Regions from separate parts of the Exiguobacterium sp. s138 genome, predicted to be linked through region 2. Evidence: riboswitches for the same ligand, from Rfam matches in the RefSeq annotation. Region 2 holds a riboswitch; each other region holds the start of a gene.

Region 1 (6,459 bases), on a different contig from region 2:
TAGTAGTCGGTGCCGGTGCCGTCGGTGGTTATTTCGGGGCACGATTGGCGGAAAAAGGGGAAGACGTCACATTTTTAGTCCGTGAACGCCGGTTTGAGGAATTGCGTGCGGGACTTCAGGTCAAGAGTCTGCATGGAGATATTACCTGTTCTCCGCGTCTGATCCGGACCGGAGAAAAAGGAACGTTTGATGTCATTCTTTTATCGACCAAGGCCTATCATCTGGAGCAGGTGTTAGAGGACATCGAACCGTTCGTCGCAACCGATACATATATTTTGCCGTTGCTAAACGGAATGGCCCATTTAAAGCAACTGGAGCAACACTTCGGAGCGGAACGTGTGCTGGGCGGACTCTGTTTCATCGAATCAACGCTTGATGGAAAAGGACACATCGTACAGACGAGTCCGTCCCACCATCTGTTATTTGGTCCATTGCCGGGAACGCGGACAGACCGCTTGGAAGAATTGAAACAGCATTTGACCGGAACAGCGGCTCCGATCAACTATTCAGATACGATTATCCGCGATATGTGGAATAAGTATCTGTTCATCACGACGTTTTCCGGTGTGACGTCGCTTTTCCGTTCAGCAATCGGTCCGATTCGTTCGCAGGAAGAAGGAATGATGATGATCCGCCGCCTGGCAACGGAAGCCAAAGAAGCGATGGAACGCCAAGGTGCTGTGTTCAGTGATGGGATTGAACAGATTCAACAGCAACAGATCGCACAAATGGATGAAACGATGAAGTCGTCCTTACAACGTGACATGGAGAAAGGTAATGAAGTCGAGTCAGCTCATTTGTTCGGCACACTTCTTTCGAAAGATGAAGCGACGCAAGTGATGTTGCCGGCGATTTATGCAAATCTCAAAATTTATCGTATGTCGAGAAAAGATGTTTAACTAGTTGTTATATAGGGAACATTTGTTAGGTTGTATTGAGCCTATATTTTTCATAATCCACAATAATGTGTAATTTTCAGCTATTCGTTGACTTGCTGAATTGCATTCAACTATCCTTGAAAAGACAAGATGGTTAAAAAAGCAAAATATATTTTATATTTTTTAAATGAAAACAGAAGTGAGAGGGGAATTATTTTACATGAAACGTATTATTATCCGTGCGGGTATGACACCGTTTGAACAGTTCGACGCAGAATATTTGATGAAGCATAACTCAATCGGAGGGAACGTCGGAAACCTGATTTATCAATACAGTATTTTCCGCACCTTGATGACAGAGGGCACGACGATCACACCGGATTACTACTACTATGAAGAAGAGCGTGCAGATGAAATCAATGCGAACTTCGATTTATATGTCATTCCACTCGCTGATGCATTCCGTAAAGAATTCGTCCCGACACTTCGTAAATATACAAAATTGATTAAAAAACTAAAGATTCCGGTCGTCGTCATCGGTGTCGGTTTACGCGCACCGTTTGAAGCGAATTTAAACGACGGTTTCTCATTTGATGAAGACGTTAAAGCGTTTGTCAGCGCAGTTCTTGAGCGCTCAAGCATGCTTGGACTTCGCGGCGAAATCACATCAAAATATTTGACGCGTCTTGGTTTCCGCGAAGGAATCGATCACAAAGTCATCGGTTGCCCATCGATGTATGCGTTTGGTCGTGATTTGAAAATTCGTGAAACGAATATCACAAAAGATTCAATGATCGGTGTCAACTCGTCACGTCTTGCACCGCAAAACGTCCTTAACTTCATCACACGCGGAATGGAAGAGTACCCGAACCATTACTTCATCCCGCAATGGATGAAAGAGTTACGCTTGACGTACACAGGGACACATCCGATTGCTGACTTATCGGTCACGAACTATCCGGTCAAGATGTCGGATCCGACTTACATGAACGACCGTGTCCGTTTCTTCCTGAACGCACAGACATGGATCGACTTCTTGAAAGAAGCTGACTTCAGCTTCGGAGCACGTCTTCACGGTAACATCACGGCAACACTTGCCGGAACACCAAGTATCCTGATTCCGAAAGATGCACGGATGCGTGAATTAACGGATTATCACCAATTGACACACATCTGGGCAAATGACATCACGGACAGCACACGCTTGTCGGATGTGATTGAGTCGGCGGACTTCCAAAGCCCGACACGTGTTCAGGCACGTAACTTCGACAACTTCGTTGATTTCTTGAACACAAATGATTTAGAGCACATCTATAAAGAAACGAACTATCCGGAGAACGTTCCGTTTGATCGCGAAATGGCAAAAGCAGAGTTGCTCCCGGTCGTTAAACCGATCACAGGAATCAGCATCGAAGAAGCTGTTTCACGTTTTGAATCATACTTCCCAGCCGAAGAGCAAAAAATCGTGGCTGCTCAAAAACGCGATAAAGCAAAAATGGCTGAAAAAGATAAGAAAATCAAGTCACTTCAAGGCAAGTTGAACAATCAAACAAAAGAAATGAAGCATCAACAAGGCACATTGAACCGGAAAGCGGTTCGAATGGCATTGAAGACTGCCGATTTGTTTGCGAAAAAATAAGCGACAGACGTCTTATACCAATTTGGTGTAAGACGTTTTTTTGTATGATAAATTCTGAATTGTGTTGACAATATCAGAACGGGGTTGGTACTGTTATGAAAAATTACATTCTTATCCAGAGAGGTGGAGGGACTGGCCCTTTGAAGCCTCAGCAACAGGTCGAAAGATACTGTGCTAATTCCTGCGGGTGCCGTACCCGATCGATAAGCTTCTTTTTATTGTCGACCGACGCACCCATGTATGTGGGTGCGTTTTTTATTTTATGAGAGAAAGAGGAGTGTGGAGGAGCAATGAAAGAAGGAACGTTTCGTCGGAAAATGGAATCCCGGCATATCGTCATGCTGTCACTTGGCGGTGTCATCGGGACGGGATTATTTTTAAGTACAGGGTATACGCTGGAGCAGGCAGGGCGTGTCGGCACGATTTTATCGTACCTGGTCGGAGCGCTTGCCGTATATCTCGTCATGCTCTGTTTAGGAGAGTTGAGCGTACATATGCCGGAAACCGGTGCCTTTCACAGTTACGCGACAAAATATCTTGGGTCCGGAACAGGTTATACCGTCGCCTGGCTCTACTGGCTGACTTGGACGGTTGCGCTCGGTTCAGAGTTTACGGCGGCCGGTTTATTGATGCAACGCTGGTTTCCGGACGTTCCGGTCTGGCTGTTCAGCACGTTATTCGTTGTCATGATTTTAGGGATTAACGTCTTGACGGTTCGATTGTTCGCAGAAGTCGAATTTTGGTTTTCCGCCGTCAAGGTGCTGACGATTTTAGTGTTCATCGTCTTAGGGACAGCGGCAATCGTCGGATTTTTACCGCTTGCCGAGGGATCTCAGGCTCCGATGCTTGCTCCTTTGACGGAGGGTGGACTGTTTCCACACGGAGCATTCGCCATCTTGATGACCATGCTCGCGGTCAACTTTGCCTATTCCGGAACAGAGTTGATCGGGATTGCGGCAGGTGAAGCCGTTGATCCGAAACGAACGGTGCCGCTGGCCATTCGAACGACTGTCTTCCGGCTCGTGCTATTTTTTGTCGGAACGATCATTGTGCTCGCGATTCTGTTACCGAATGACTCAAAAGGAGTGCTCGAAAGTCCGTTCGTTGCCGTGTTCGAACGGATCGGTCTCCCGTTTGCAGCAGACATCATGAACTTCGTCATCCTGACAGCGATTTTATCGGCAGCGAACTCCGGTCTGTACGCCGCATCACGGATGCTTTGGTCTTTATCCGATCAACGGATGATTACGCCGTACTTTTCTAAATTAAATGCGAGCGGAGTACCGACACGTGCCGTTCTCTTCAGTATGCTCGGTGGTCTGCTTGCCCTGTTCTCCAGCGTCTATGCACCGGGTTCCGTCTACATTGCGCTTGTCTCGATCTCGGGACTGGCAGTCGTCGTTGTCTGGATGAGTATCAGCGCCTCACAGTTCATGTTCCGCAAGCGCTATCTGCAAGAGGGGCATGATCTAAACGATTTGGTTTACCGGACGCCCTGGTATCCGTTTGTACCGATTCTGTCGTTTTTAATGTGTTTGGCTTCATTGATCGGAATCGCCTTTGATCCGACGCAACGGGTCGCCCTCTATTTCGGGGTTCCGTTTATCGCGGTCTGTTACATCGTTCATCATCTGACAAAAACATCATGGAAACGGAGTGTGGAAGATGTCAAAGAACAACAATCCAGTTGAACAACTGTTAAAAGAAAAACCCTATATTTTATTGGACGGAGCACTGGCGACGGAACTTGAACGCCATGGGAGAAATCTCGATGATCCGCTTTGGTCGGCCCGGGTACTGCTTGAAGAACCGGAACAGATTCACCGCGTCCATGCGGATTATTTTAAAATCGGGGCGGATTGCGCCATCACGTCCAGCTACCAAGCGAGTGTCGCCGGCTTCAGCAGCCGGGGGATTAAAGAAGAGGAAGCGATCGAGCTGATGAAACAAACGGTCTATCTGGCACAGCAGGCACGTGCGGAAACCGGACCGGCAGCGGATCACGCTTTGATTGCGGGATCGATTGGTCCTTATGGTGCCTATCTCTCGGACGGATCCGAATACATCGGTCATTACGGAGTCGACGATGCGCAACTTGAAGCTTTCCACCGTCCTCGTCTGGAAGCGTTAATCGCGGCAGGGGCGGACGTGTTGGCATTTGAGACGATTCCCTCCTTGCAGGAAGCGAAAATGCTGTTCCGGCTGCTCGAGGAGTTTCCGGAACAATCGGCCTGGCTTGCCTTTTCCCTGCGTGACGCAACACACATCAGTGAAGGAACACCGTTGAGTGAATGTATCGAAGCGTTAGGAGATCATCCGCAACTGGCGGCGATCGGCGCGAACTGTTTTCCGGCATCGATTGCGACAGAGTTCATCACGACATTAAAACAACTGACGGATGTCCCGATTATCGTCTATCCGAATTCCGGTGAGCAGTATGATCCGGTCAGCAAGACCTGGTCCGGTGAAACAGTGTGTACAGCGTTTGAAGACATTGCTCCGGAATGGTATGCCGCAGGTGCCCGGTTAATCGGCGGATGTTGTCGGACGACACCGGAGCAGATTGAGCGGATTCAGCAAAAGGTGACAATCGGTTAACCGGAAGTCGTATCTAATGAAGGACAAAAAAAGAGAGCGGAATTTTGCATCCGTCCTCTTTTTAGACTGATATTTCGTATTTTCAGAAACTCACCGTTCCCGTAACGCTTGGTTGAACTGTTTCAGCAACCGACCGAACGATTCGGCATCTTCATCCGGCCAGTCATGTAATAACCGTTCGATGCTTGTTAAACGGGCTGTCCGGTAAATTTCGAGCTCTTGTTGACCGTAATCTGTGATGTTGTAAAAGAAGGCCCGGCCGTCTGTCGGGTCTTTTATTTTTTCGACTAATTTTTTCTGATCGAGCGCAGCAGCTTGCCGGCTGACGGTCGAGACGTCAAGTTGTAACTCACGGGCAAGGGTTTTGACACCGACTTGGCCAGAATGTAATAACTGGCGCAAAAGCAGGTAGGAAGCACGGTCCAAGTTCCGATTATCCGCCGTTGCCGTCGTTAAACGGCGAATGAGAATCGCCAGTTCCAGTTCGATTGTTTCCAGGGATTGATTCGACATGTTGTCACCTCTCATTAGCATTCATTGCCCTCATCATTACGCACGAGCTGTCCTCTGTCAATCAAAGGCAGGCTTCTTGACAAGGTTATAGTTGTATTATACAATCATAAATGTTATTTAATTGTATCGTGAAACTTATTGTTATGAACTTATTTTAATTACATCTTTTAATTACAGCATCTGATGAAGGAGAATTCCGATGAAAGCTTATCAATCGATGAAAGAAACAGTCATTACCGTCAACGAACAGGATACGATCCGCACGGTGGTTGAACGTTTTATCACGTCCGGTATCAGTGGGGTTCCGGTCGTCAACGGAGAGCAGGAAGTCGTCGGCTATATCAGCGACGGCGATATCATGCGGGCCATCGGCAAACATAAAGACATCATTGTCGATACGTTTTTGTACGTCGATGTCATCAAAGGTGATGACGAAAATTACGAAGAACGGGTCCGTCACATCTTGACGCGACCGGTCATGGAGATGGCACGCCGGAAAGTCGTGACGGCTACGACAGAAACGGAAATGGAAGAAATTGCGGCGACACTCGGCGCAAAACGAATTAAAAAATTACCGATTCTCAAAGACGGAAAGCTCGTCGGAATCATCAGTCGCGGTGACGTCATCCGTCACTCCTTCAAACAGTTTATTTAAGAAAGAAGGATTTATATGGCTCTTGCTGAAAAAACAACAACACTTGCGCCTGAAACAGTCTTAGCGGAAAGTAAACACGGTTTGCTGCATCAACCGATTGCTGTTTGGGCCGTATTTTTTGCCAGTATCACGGCATTCATGGGAATGGGGCTCGTCAATCCGGTTTTACCGACGAT
Region 2 (6,459 bases):
GATAAAATAAAGTAGAATCATGGCATACTCCTTTGGAAGTAGAGGTTATATAGAATTTCCTTATTTTTTCCTTACGAGTTCTAATGATAGCGAGGGTTTTCAGGAACGGCAACAACATTTAAAGGGAATAAAAATAAAAGAATGTTCACACATTTTAACAACAGGGAAAGAATAGTTTATTTTATGTATGATAATGGTGTGAGAATGCGATAAATAAAGACGTCAGACCTCTTTTGCACAAAAAATCTGAGATGTGTCAAAACTGTGAAGCGGAACAGGGAATCGTGTGATTTCACTTGAAACGACAGCTTAGACTGTTCGAACAGACGCATTTCTTTTAAAATTAGGGTAATGGAAGACATGAGGAGGCGAAAGGTACATGAAAAAGTGGTTAGTACTCGGAGTAGCAGCGGTCGCTTTCTTCAGTTATGAGAATACCCCGATGGAACAAGCAGAAGCGGATTACCCGAAAAGCGGCGGAACGCTGATTGATCGATATACAAGTGAATACCCGGGTTATGACTGGGAAGTCAGGCGGACGGCAACAGAGGAGTTCGTGGCGTTGACGAAAGACGGAAAGGATTACGGAAAGTACCGTTCGAAAAACGGTGTGACGACGCAAGGGGCCGTCTTAAATAAAGACACGGAATCGACCCTTGCGAAAAAAGGCTGGAAAGCCGTCAAGTCGTACCGGAAAGGCAATACGAACTATTTGCTGAATCTCGATCATGCCGCCGTCTATGAAAAGAATGACCGGTACGTGACGTATTTCTTTGATCAGCACGACGGCGATAAAGTCAAAGCGACACTCGCGATCCCAAAAGAAGTCGAAGCGAAGAAAAGCGGATTTTACGGCAAGGCGTCCACTGCCTTGCGAACGACAGATGAGAAGCTGATGTTGCGTCTGATGAACTGGGACCGGGCCGATTATAAGCTCGGAGCGCTGACACCGTACAGTCCCTTAAAACCGGTCACGCGGGCACACAGCGAAAACATGGCGAAGAATAATTTCTTCTCTCATACCGATCCGGAAGGACGTAACCCGTTTGCTCGAATGAAAGAAAACGGGATCCGCTTCTCGGCAGCCGGAGAAAATCTGTCGATGGGCTATCCGAATGTCTTTGCAGCGCACTGGGGCTTGATGAACTCCAAAGGACACCGTGATAACATCATGAACAAGACCTTCGAACAGGCGGATACCGGTGTCGCGTTCCGTGACAATGCACCGTACTTTACGATTAATTTCCGGACGCCCTGAAGTAACATTTAAAACGAAAATATACGTATCACCCCGATTTCGCGAAAGAGAAATTGGGGTTCTTTTGTGTGAATCAATCTGTAGATGGATGACGCACCATCTAGATTTGAATCCTATCTTTAAAAATGAGAGCGGGCTTTTGATTGACGAAGCCTTGTCTTCTCAAAGCGTCATCATTCAATGGAAAACCCCTGAAACCGTTCCACCTCCTTTTTGTAAGGGGAGGCAGCTGTTTCAGGGGTTTTATATCATCTTTAGATGAACTAATAGACAAAAAGAGTTATGTCAGTTTGCCCACTCGGGTTTACTGAAGCCTTTAAAGGACTTTTCGATGACAGCGTTAAAGTCATCCGATTTGACGACAGCCGTTAAGTCTTTCGCCAGTTGTTTATCTGCATTAGAAGTTTTGATGGCGACCAGGTTGCGGTACTGCTCATCCATTTTTTCGAGTGCCAGTGCATCGAGTAAATCAAATTTCGCAGCTAACGCAAAGTTTCCCGGAACGGCAGAGATATCGACACTGTCAATGGCACGCGGCAGTTGAGCGGCCTCGAGGGGTTTGATGACAAGTTTCTTCGGATTCTTTGCGATATCTTTTTCAGAGACCGTCAACGGGTCCGCGTCGGCTTTGAGTTCAATCCAACCTTGTTCAGCCAACAGATTCAGTGCCCGGGCCTGGTTCGTCGGATCGTTTGGTGTCGCGACTTCCGCTCCCGTCTTGACGTCATCAAGCGACTTGTAGGATTTGCTGTATAGTCCCATCGGTGCCGTCGGGACGGTAATCAGTCCTTTAAGATCGAGGTTCTTTTCCTTCGCAAACGTCTTCAGATAAATCGAATGCTGGAACAGGTTGGCATCGATATCACCACTGCCAAGCGCAATGTTCGGTTGAATATAATCCCCGAACTCGACGATTTCAACGTCGTATCCTTTCTTTTCAAGACCGGGCTGGATCGCTTCTTTGACCATATCGCTGTAAGGACCGCTTGTCGCTCCGATCTTGATCGACTTGTTCTCTTCTTTGGCGCTGCCGTCACCGCAACCGGCAAGAATTCCGGCTCCGAGTAGTCCTGTTGCTAAAAAGGCATAACGTTTTTTCATATTCATTCTCTCCCTTACGATTCTCTATGTGTGGTTAACGTTTATCAGCACGACGGGCCAGAACATTGCCGAGCCCCTGAATACTTTGAACAATGATGACGAGGACGACGATCGTCACGATCATGACGACATTATCGTACCGGTAATAGCCGAAGCGGATGGCAAGGTCACCAACGCCACCGCCACCGACGATACCAGCCATTGCGGAAAAACCGATCAGGCTGATCGTCGTCAAGGTCACGGCTTGAATGATCCCGGGAAGAGCTTCCGGTAACAGGGCACTGATGATGATCCGGACCGGCGTAGCCCCGCACGCTTCCGCTGCTTCAATCAATCCCGGGGGAATCTCCCGGAGTGATGTCTCGACCAGCCGGGCGAGAAACGGAATCGCAGCAACACTCAGGCTGACGGAAGCGGCTGTTGGTCCGATTGTATTATCCAGTAACAGTTGGGTCAGCGGAATTAAGGCGACGAGCAGGATGATGAACGGCAACGAACGGACGATATTGACGAAAAAGTCCAAGATGCTGCGAACGACGACGTTTTGGAAAAACAGTCCCCGGTCCGTGATGAACAGTAAAATCCCGAGTGGAATCCCGACGACGAGCGCAAAACCGAGGGAAATCCCGACCATCAACGCCGTCTCCGCTAAAGCTTTCGCAAGATCCGGTAACATGATTTCAACTCGTTCAAGCCACATCCTGGATCACCTCAAGCGTGTGGAGTTGTTCTTCGAGCCATGTCAGAGCCCGGTTCACATGAAGCGTCGGACCTGTCAAGCTGACGATCAGGACTCCGAAGGCAACGTTTTGAATATAATCGACCTTTCCGTGGAGGATGCTGACGGAAATATCAAACTGTTTGATCGCTTCTGACAGCGTGCTCTCACCGGTCTTTTCTCCCGTGAATTGCAGACGGATGATTTTGCCGGGTGTTGTCCGGAGTATCCGTTCCGGCAATTCGATTTGGAGTGCCGTGTCGACGTAATGTTTTGTGACGTCATGGGTCGGCTGACTAAATATGTCGTAGGTGTTCGCAACTTCGACGACTTCACCTTGCGCCATGACGGCAACGCGGTGGCAGATTTGTTTGACGACATCGATTTCATGGGTGATCAGGATGATCGTCAAGCCAAGCCGTTCATTCAAGTCCTTCAGCAAATCCAGGATTTGCAGTGTCGTGACTGGATCGAGAGCGGACGTGGCTTCGTCACATAACAGGACGCTCGGATTATTCGCAAGGGCGCGGGCAATCCCGACCCGTTGTTTTTGTCCGCCACTGAGTTGACTTGGGAAGTTCGTCTCAAATCCTTCAAGTCCGACTAGCGTGACAAGTTCTTTAATTCGGCTTGGGAACTCACTGCGTTTGACGCCGGCTGCTTTTAAGGCAAATCCGATGTTGTCGGAAACGTTCCGCGATTGAATCAATTGGAAATGTTGAAAGATCATTCCGATCTTCAGGCGCAACTCTCTTAGGCTGCCTTTGGATAAATCGGACAGTTTGACACCTGATACTTTGACCGTTCCTTGGGTCGGTGTTTCGAGTCCGTTGATCAAGCGCAGCAACGTACTTTTTCCGGCACCGGATTCACCGATGATGCCAAAAATTTCTCCTTGCTGAATCGTTAAGTTGACGTCACGCAGGGCGAAAATCGGTGTCCGGTCACGTACGAACCGTTTGGTGATGCCTTTGAATTCAATCATCTGCTGTTTCCTCCCTATACAAAAAAATCGCCTTTTTCCAGTTAAGAGCAACCAGAAAAAAGCGACGAAGTGTAAGATTTCGTAACTTATCTCTCAGAATGAAACATTCTGTAGGATGTGGCACCGTTCCTTAAAGGTGGTTGCCGGACGTCGTTGGGCCTAATCCCTCGGTCGCTCTCGATAAGTAGATATGCTGTTGGGACTTACTGTAACGGAAATCATTCCCATTTGTCAAACATTTTTTCGGAATTATTCCGCAACTGTTTGTTGAAACAGATTCAACTGACCGATCCGTTCGGCAGCTTCGACCAATCGTTCGGCGTCGGCAATCAGGCTGATCCGGACGTAGCCTTCACCGTATTCACCAAAGAAATGTCCCGGTGTGACAGCGACGTGTGCTTCGTCGAGCAGATGGTCGGTAAAGCTTTGCGACGTAAAGCCGGACGGGACCGGCAACCAAACGAAGAACGAACCACCCGGGACCGGTCCTTCCCATCCAATCTCCTGTAATTTACCGAATAAGGCATCACGACGCGCTTCATACAGGGCACTGAGTTCGCGGACACACGTCTGATCGCTTGAGAGGGCAACCGTCGCCGCATGCTGGATCGGTGTGAAGGCACTGACGTATAAGTGTTCCTGGTACGTCTCGATACTTGAGATGACGGACGGGTTACCAATCGCGAAGGCAATCCGGAAACCGGACATATTAAAGCGTTTCGATAACGAAAACAGTTCGATTCCGACATTTTTTGCGCCTTCCGTCTGGAGGAAGCTTCGGGTCGGACCGTCAAAGCTGATGCCGCCGTACGCCAGGTCATGGACGACGCAGATGTCGTTCGCGTCAGCGAAGGCGACGGTCTGTTCAAAAGCTTCCGCCGTCGCGGTCGCACCAGTCGGATTACTCGGATAGTTGAGGAACAGCATCCGAGCCCGTTCGACGTCCGTCGTATCGAGCAGCGTGTAGTCGGGTAAAAAGGCATTTTCCGCAAGGAGCGGCAAGGTAATCGGGTAAGCTCCGGCAAGGGCCGCACCGGACAGGTAGTCGGGGTAGCCGGGATCCGGAACGATGACGCCTTCGCCCGGATTGACGATCGTTTGCGGTAACGCGACGATGCCCGCTTTACTTCCGAGCAGAATGGCGACTTCGGAAGCCGGATCAATCGTTACACCAAACTCCGTCTGATAAAAGTCAGCAACGGCCTGTTTGAGGAAATCATGGCCGCGAAACGGCGGATACTGGAGATTCGCCGCGTCATTAATCGCCTCTTTTAAGGCATCTAGAATATGTACAGGTGTCGTCTGATCCGGTGTTCCTTGACCAAGCGTGATGACATCGTGGCCGGCGGCTTTGACGGAACCAATTCGCTGGGCAAGCTCAGCGAAGACCGGAGCGGGTAACCGATCAATCGCGATCGATGGGGCAAAATGTTTCATTTGTCTTCCTCCTTGTTGGGTATTGTCGTCAAGGATAACGAATTTTCAGAAAAAATAAAAGAGTTTTTTAATAACTGCTGATAATTGGTAAAAAGAACCGATAGCTTTCGTGTTTTTGATACACTGAACTAGAAGACGATTGAATCACAAAGGAGCTGATGGGATGAATCGAGCCTGGTGGAAAGAAGCCGTTGTCTATCAAGTGTATTGGCGCAGTTTTAAGGATTCGGATGGAGATGGAATGGGCGATTTACGCGGGGTGATGGAAAAGTTGGATTACATCGCGTCGCTTGGTGTCGATGTCATCTGGTTAAATCCCTGTTATACATCACCGGATGTCGACAATGGCTACGATATTTCCGACTACTATACCATCATGAAAAAGGCGGGAACGATGTCCGACCTGGAAGCATTGATTACAGCAGCGCATGAACGGGGGCTGAAATTGATTCTTGATTTAGTCGTCAATCATACGAGTGATCAACATGCGTGGTTTAAGGAATCCCGCAGCAGTCGGACGAACGAGAAGGCCGATTGGTACATTTGGCAGGACGGAGTCAAAGGAACACCGCCGAACAATTGGCGCTCCTATTTCGCACCGAGTCCCTGGACGTGGGATGAGACGCGCGAACAGTATTATTTCCATTCGTTTGCGTCCGAACAGCCGGACTTGAACTGGGAACAACCGGCTGTACGGGAAGCTGTTTATTCGATGATGCACTGGTGGGCCGACAAGGGAATCGACGGCTTCCGGATGGATGTCATCAATCTGATCAAGAAACGGGCGACGTACGATGATGTCGCGGATCCTTTGGATTTATCGTACTTAGGGAATCAGCCGGGCATTCACGAGTTGTTGCAGGAGATGCACCGGGAAGTGTTGGCGGGGACGGACCTCTTTACCGTCGGTGAAATTCCGTTCGTCGGACCGGAAGACGGATTGCTGTATGTCGGCGAAGA
Region 3 (6,459 bases), 190 kb from region 2:
CAGAACCGTTCAAAAAAATCCTCCATTGTTTGGTTGTCTCCCCTTAAGTCGTCCCCCAAAGACGAAGCGGCGCAAGGAAACAATTCGGGATTCGAGCAGGAGATCTGTCATGGGAGTCCAGTTCAACTGATATGTCGAAAAGGCGCCGTCCTCTGATACGACGAACGAAGAAGTTCGTGTCAGAGCTGGGTTTTCCTTCGTGGCATTTCTAACCACATTATTCGTGTTGCCGGTTCTCCGGCAACGCCTTTTTTTTGTTTTCCAAAAAATTTAAAGCAGTCGTCTTGCCATTCGGAAATCTCCCTGCTACAATGCGATTAAGGTAAATTACTTTAATTCATATCCGATTAGTCGGAATTAAAAGAGAGATACGGAGGACGAACAGGCATGACAGTACGTTTTATGGATGTTTTTACAGAGTGGGCGTCAACATACGACGACACAGTAACGGGGCATGATCCGGAGTACAAAGAAGTCTTTCGTCGTTATGAAGAAATATTGGATACCGTCGCAACGAAAGCTGTCTCACCGGTCGTTGAGTTCGGGGCCGGAACCGGCAACCTGACACAGCGGTTGCTGGAGCGACATGATCATGTTCTTGCCGTTGAACCGAGTCCAGAGATGCGGGATATTCTCATCAACAAGATTCCGGAACTTCCGGTGCAGGACGGACACTTCCTGTCGTTTACGGCGGACCATGCGAAAAGCTTTGTTTCGACCTATGCGTTTCATCATCTGACGGATGAGGAAAAGGGAGAAGCCGTTGATTTGATGGCGAAGATTTTGCCGCATGACGGAAAAATCGTCTATGCCGATACGATGTTCGTGTCGGAAGAAGCGCGTTTGCAGACAATCGCTGAAGCGAAAGCCCAAGGGTTTAACGGACTCGCAGAAGATTTGGAACGCGAGTTTTATCCACTGATTCCGGTGATGGAACAGATTTTTGCATCGCGCGGATTCGATGTTTCATTTACACAATACAATCACTTCGTCTGGCTCGTAGAAGCCGAGAAAATGGGGGAATAAATCATGACACTCAAAAAAATGAACGTAGAAAGCTTTAACCTGGACCATACGAAAGTCAAAGCACCTTATATCCGCGTCGCCGGTTACAAAGACGGTAAAGTCGATCAAGTCGTCAAATACGACATCCGCTTCACACAACCGAACGTGGAACAAATGCCGATGCGTGCGATGCACACACTCGAGCACTTACTCGCTGAAAATATCCGCAATTACTCGGATGACGTCATCGATGTGTCGCCGATGGGATGCCAAACAGGTTTCTACATGGCGATGATGAACTTCGATTCGGTCGAAAAAATGAGCGAACTCGTTGAGAAAACATTAAAAGACGTCTTAGCAGCAGAAGAAATTCCAGCGCAAAACGAAGTCCAATGCGGATTTGCAAGCGCCCACGACCTTAAAGGAGCGAAGCACTATGCCGAGAAAATGCTTGCCGGTCGTGATGAATGGGACATCGTCTTCGGATGATCGCGAAATCAGTCCGCGACCTCGTCGGAAATACGCCGCTCTACGAGATTACTTCATTCGATTTGCCTGCTGGTACGCGGATTTTGGCGAAGCTCGAATGGATGAACCCTGGGGGCAGCGTCAAAGACCGCCTGGGCATTCAACTCGTTGATGCCGCGATCGAACAGGGATATGTGACACGAGGCGGAACGATCATCGAACCGACTGCCGGCAACACCGGCATCGGTTTGGCGCTCGCCGCTAAAAAATATGACCTTCAAGTCATCTGTGTCGTTCCGGAAAAGTTCAGCCAGGAGAAACAGACGTTGATGCGAGCACTCGGCGCGACTGTCGTCAACACACCAACTGAACTCGATATGCAAGGCGCAATTGATAAAGCAAAAGAACTGGGACAAACGATTCCGAACAGCTATGTCCCGCTTCAATTCGAAAACGAAGAAAATCCGGTTACGTATCAGCGGACACTTGGTCCTGAGCTGATGGCGGAGCTGGATCAGATTGATTGGTTCGTTGCTGGATGCGGTTCAGGTGGAACGTTTGCCGGAACAGCGGCGTATTTAAAAGAACGTCTCGGGACAAAAGGTGCAATCGTTGAACCGGAAGGATCGGTCCTCAACGGGGGACCAGCCGGACCGCATAAGACGGAAGGCATCGGGACGGCCAAATGGCCAAGTCTCGTTTCCCGTGACTTAGTGGATGAAATTCATACGATTTCCGATCATGACGCTTTTACGAAAGTCCATGAACTGGCGGCCCGTGAAGGATTGCTCGTCGGCAGTTCGGCCGGCGCGGCACTCGTTGCAGCACTTGATCTGGCACATCGTTTTCCCGGCAGTACCATCGTCACCGTCTTTGCGGACAGTGCCGAACGGTATTTAAGCCAACAAATCTTTGAAAAGGTGGACGAGACACATGCGTAAAAAGACAGCATTGATTCATGGAGGAACAGGCGTCGATCGAGCAACAGGTGCCGTTACACCCCCGATTTATCAGACAAGTACCTACAAACAGGAAAAAATTGGTCAGTTAAAAGAAGGATATGAGTATTCCCGGACAGCGAACCCGACACGGACGAGCATCGAACGTCTGATTGCCGATCTTGAAGGCGGTGCACGCGGTTTTGCCTTCGGATCAGGGATGGCAGCGATTCACGCGGTGTTCAACCTGCTCGAATCAGGCGACCACATCGTCATGACAGATGACGTCTACGGCGGGACATTCCGTTTGATGCAGCGTGTCTTACCGAAGTTCAACATCCAAGTGACGTTCGTCGATACGACGGATCTCGCGGCGACGGAAGCTGCGGTGCAAGACAACACGAAGATGCTGTATGTCGAAACACCGACGAACCCGTTGTTGAAAGTTACAGATATCGCAGCAGTTGCTGAGATCGCGAAACGCAACAACTTGAAACTCGTCGTCGATAACACATTCGCGACACCTTACTTGCAACAACCACTCGCTCTCGGCGCAGATATCGTGCTGCACAGCGCGACAAAATACATCGGCGGTCATTCGGACGTCGTCGCCGGACTTGTCGTTGTCAACAGCGACGAGCTCGGAGAAGATCTTCACTTCATCCAGAACTCGACCGGCGGTATTCTTGGACCGCAGGACAGCTTCCTGCTCGTCCGTGGATTACGGACGCTTGGTATCCGGATGGATGCAATCGAAGAAACATCACACGATCTCGTTCAGTTCTTACAGGAACAGGACGTCGTTTCAAACATCTTCTATCCGGGACTGGCATCACATCCGGGTCACGCGACACAACAGAAACAGGCGACCGGTTTCGGCGGAATGATCAGTTTTGATGTCGGTTCAGCAGAAAATGCGGAGAAACTCGTCGAAGCGACACATTTCTTCACATTGGCTGAAAGTCTTGGAGCGGTCGAGAGTTTGATTTCCGTTCCGGCACGGATGACGCATGCGTCGATTCCAGCAGAGCGTCGCGCAGAACTCGGAATTACAGATGGTCTCGTTCGGATCTCGGTCGGTCTTGAGGACGCGGAAGACTTGAAAGAAGATTTGGCACGTGCTTTCAGTCTGCTTCAACCGGTTTCAGAAAAAACTGTTTGACAAGCAAAATAACCCCTGCTAATATTCAGATTATATTAAAAATAACTAAATACCGATAACTCTTATCGAGAGTGGTGGAGGGACTGGCCCGATGAAACCCGGCAACCGCGGAATTTATTCCGAAGTGGTGCTAATTCCAGCAGACGATTGTCTGCAAGATGAGAGCAAATGGTTTTGTGTACTGAAAAAGTGCGCGCGTTTGCTCTAAAACGTGCGCACTTTTTTTTATGTTTAGGAGGGACCGTATTGATTCGCTTACAGGATGTAGGAAAGATTTATCGCTCGAAGCGCGGATCGGTTGAAGCCGTCGTCAATGTCGACTTGTCAATCGAGCGCGGTGAAATTTTTGGGATAATCGGTTATTCAGGGGCAGGGAAATCAACACTGATTCGTTTGCTGAACATGCTTGAGGCACCGACGAGCGGCTCGATTCAAATCGATGGTGTCGAAATGACGACGCTCAAACCAAAAGAATTACGGGGCGTCCGTAAAAACGTCTCAATGGTGTTCCAACACTTTAATCTGCTTTGGTCACGGACAGTCGAAGAAAACATTATGTTCCCGCTTGAGCTCGGCGGTTATCCGAAAGCCCGCCGTAAAGAACGGGTTGCCGAACTGATTCAGCTCGTCGGACTCGACGGACGTGAAGGCGCTTATCCATCGCAACTGTCAGGTGGACAAAAACAACGGGTCGGGATTGCCCGGGCACTGGCATCCAATCCGGACGTCTTACTCTGTGACGAAGCGACAAGTGCGCTGGATCCAAAAACGACCGACTCGATCCTCGAGTTGTTGGTCGACATCAACAAAAAATTAAAACTGACCATCGTCTTGATCACACACGAGATGCATGTCATTCAAAAAATCTGTCACCGGGTCGCCGTCATGGAAGCCGGAAAAATCGTCGAACAGGGACCGGTTGCTGAAGTATTCCGTCACCCGAAACAGGCGATGACAAAAGAGTTCGTCAAACAATTGACGTCACCGTCTGAAAACGAATTGACGTTTGCGAAATTACGCGAGCGGTATCCGACCGGGAAAATCGTCCAGCTGACGTTTGTCGGTTCGACGGCGGAAAGTCCGATCCTTGCCGAAGTCATGAAAGATTCGAACTTATTATTCAATATCATCGGCGGAAACGTCGGACAGACGCAGGACGGAGCACTCGGAACGCTGTTCATTCAGTTGCTCGGTTCGGAACAGGAAGCACAAGCGGTCATCGCCAAACTTCAAGCGAGTGACGTTGAAGTGGAGGTGGATCACCGATGAGTACATTTTTTGCAGATGTGGATTGGGATATGGTCTGGGAAGCAACCGGCAGCACCGTTTATATGACGGCCGTTGCAGGGCTCGCAACGTTTGTCCTTGGATTGGCAATCGGTCTGTTGTTATATGCGACGAACGAAGAATTGTTGTTTAAAAACCGAACACTATATTCCGTGCTCAGCTTTTTAGTCAATATCTTCCGCTCGATCCCGTTTATCATTCTATTGATTCTGTTGATCCCGATCACGAAAATCATCGTCGGATCATTCTTAGGACCAACGGCTGCATTACCTGCGTTAATTCTCGGTGCAGCACCGTTTTACGGTCGGATGGTCGAACTGGCACTTCGTGAAGTCGATAAGGGTGTCATTGAGGCGGCTGAATCGATGGGAGCAACGAAGTTTCAAATCATCTATAAAGTCCTGATTCCGGAAGCCTTGCCGGCAATCGTCTCAGGAATCACCGTTACGCTTGTCGCACTCGTCGGTTACACGGCAATGGCCGGGTTAGCCGGTGGTGGTGGACTGGGGGACATGGCCTTCATCGAAGGATTCCAGCGTTCACAAAATAACATCACGGTCATCGCGACACTGTTGATTCTTGTCATCGTCTTCATCATTCAAATTATCGGTGACCTGCTTGTCAAAGCCATCGATAAACGGTAACACCTATCTTATTTAACCTTGGGAGGAATCATTCATGAAACTTTGGAAAAAATTCGTCGGCACAGCAACCGTATCGGTCTTAGCAGTCAGTCTTGCAGCATGTGGAGAAGAATCTTCATCAGGCAGCAGCGATTCAAAAACACTCGTCATCGGAGCGTCAAACGTTCCCCATGCTGAAATTCTCGAGCACGTCCAAAAAGAATATGAAGCAAAAGGCTATAAACTCGAAATCAAAAAGTTCCAGGATTACGTCCTGCCGAACAAAGCACTTGCTGAAAAAGAAATCGATGCGAACTATTTCCAACACGTCCCGTACCTGGAGCAACAGGAAAAAGAAAACAAAGACTATAAATTCGCGAGTGCCGGCGGCGTTCACGTCGAACCGCTCGGTGTCTACTCTAAAAAATACAAGTCTTTGGATGAACTGCCAAAAGGTGCAACGATCTTAACGAGCTCAAACGTCGCTGAACGCGGACGTGTCTTGACGTTCCTTCAAAACGAAGGGCTGATCAAGTTGAAAGACGGTAAAACAACCGATGCACAGCTCAAAGACATCGCGGAAAACCCGAAAAACATCAAGTTCAAAACAAACATCGAAGCGTCACTCTTACCGCAAGCTTACAAAAACAACGAAGGCGACGCGGTCCTCATCAACACGAACTATGCGATTGACAACGGGTTGAACCCGTTGAAAGATACGATTGCCCTGGAAGACGAGTCTTCACCGTACGTCAACATCATCGTCACACGTGATGGCGATGAAAAAGACAAACGCGTCACAACATTGCTCGATATTCTCCACGAGAAAAAGAACCAGGACTGGATCACTAAAGAATATAAAGGTGCGGTCGTTCCTGTCAGCAAATAAGTTGCTTCCTTCAATGCATTCTTCCTATATAATGGAAGGATGCATTGTTTTTTGTGCGAAAGGGGGATTTCCATGCAACGTTTGAAA

Evidence for each region. Region 2 has a riboswitch for S-adenosylmethionine ahead of KNP91_RS08815 (methionine ABC transporter ATP-binding protein). Riboswitches for the same ligand answer to the same signal wherever they lie in the genome.
Region 1: it holds a riboswitch for S-adenosylmethionine, as region 2 does, so the genes downstream of both, KNP91_RS11065 (amino acid permease) here and KNP91_RS08815 (methionine ABC transporter ATP-binding protein) in region 2, are expected to answer to the same signal.
Region 3: it holds a riboswitch for S-adenosylmethionine, as region 2 does, so the genes downstream of both, KNP91_RS07850 (methionine ABC transporter ATP-binding protein) here and KNP91_RS08815 (methionine ABC transporter ATP-binding protein) in region 2, are expected to answer to the same signal.

The regions. Positions count from the first base shown of each region.
Region 1 covers NZ_JACSMW010000004.1:183,285-189,743, reverse strand. Annotated here, with positions in the region: gene KNP91_RS11075 (ketopantoate reductase family protein) at 1-899, shown strand, start outside; gene KNP91_RS11070 (polysaccharide pyruvyl transferase family protein) at 1,099-2,517, shown strand; SAM riboswitch class I at 2,626-2,727, shown strand; gene KNP91_RS11065 (amino acid permease) at 2,808-4,208, shown strand; gene mmuM (homocysteine S-methyltransferase) at 4,183-5,115, shown strand; gene KNP91_RS11055 (MarR family winged helix-turn-helix transcriptional regulator) at 5,206-5,628, opposite strand; gene KNP91_RS11050 (CBS domain-containing protein) at 5,828-6,283, shown strand; gene KNP91_RS11045 (MFS transporter) at 6,299-6,459, shown strand, end outside.
Region 2 covers NZ_JACSMW010000003.1:303,258-309,716, reverse strand. Annotated here, with positions in the region: gene KNP91_RS08835 (hypothetical protein) at 1-21, opposite strand, end outside; gene KNP91_RS08830 (CAP domain-containing protein) at 380-1,258, shown strand; gene KNP91_RS08825 (MetQ/NlpA family ABC transporter substrate-binding protein) at 1,544-2,359, opposite strand; gene KNP91_RS08820 (methionine ABC transporter permease) at 2,394-3,059, opposite strand; gene KNP91_RS08815 (methionine ABC transporter ATP-binding protein) at 3,049-4,062, opposite strand; SAM riboswitch class I at 4,146-4,249, opposite strand; gene KNP91_RS08810 (aminotransferase class I/II-fold pyridoxal phosphate-dependent enzyme) at 4,312-5,499, opposite strand; gene KNP91_RS08805 (alpha-glucosidase) at 5,663-6,459, shown strand, end outside.
Region 3 covers NZ_JACSMW010000003.1:111,356-117,814, reverse strand. Annotated here, with positions in the region: gene KNP91_RS07870 (class I SAM-dependent methyltransferase) at 388-1,026, shown strand; gene KNP91_RS07865 (S-ribosylhomocysteine lyase) at 1,030-1,494, shown strand; gene KNP91_RS07860 (PLP-dependent cysteine synthase family protein) at 1,491-2,414, shown strand; gene KNP91_RS07855 (bifunctional cystathionine gamma-lyase/homocysteine desulfhydrase) at 2,407-3,573, shown strand; SAM riboswitch class I at 3,633-3,738, shown strand; gene KNP91_RS07850 (methionine ABC transporter ATP-binding protein) at 3,820-4,842, shown strand; gene KNP91_RS07845 (methionine ABC transporter permease) at 4,839-5,504, shown strand; gene KNP91_RS07840 (MetQ/NlpA family ABC transporter substrate-binding protein) at 5,539-6,372, shown strand; gene KNP91_RS07835 (MDR family MFS transporter) at 6,445-6,459, shown strand, end outside.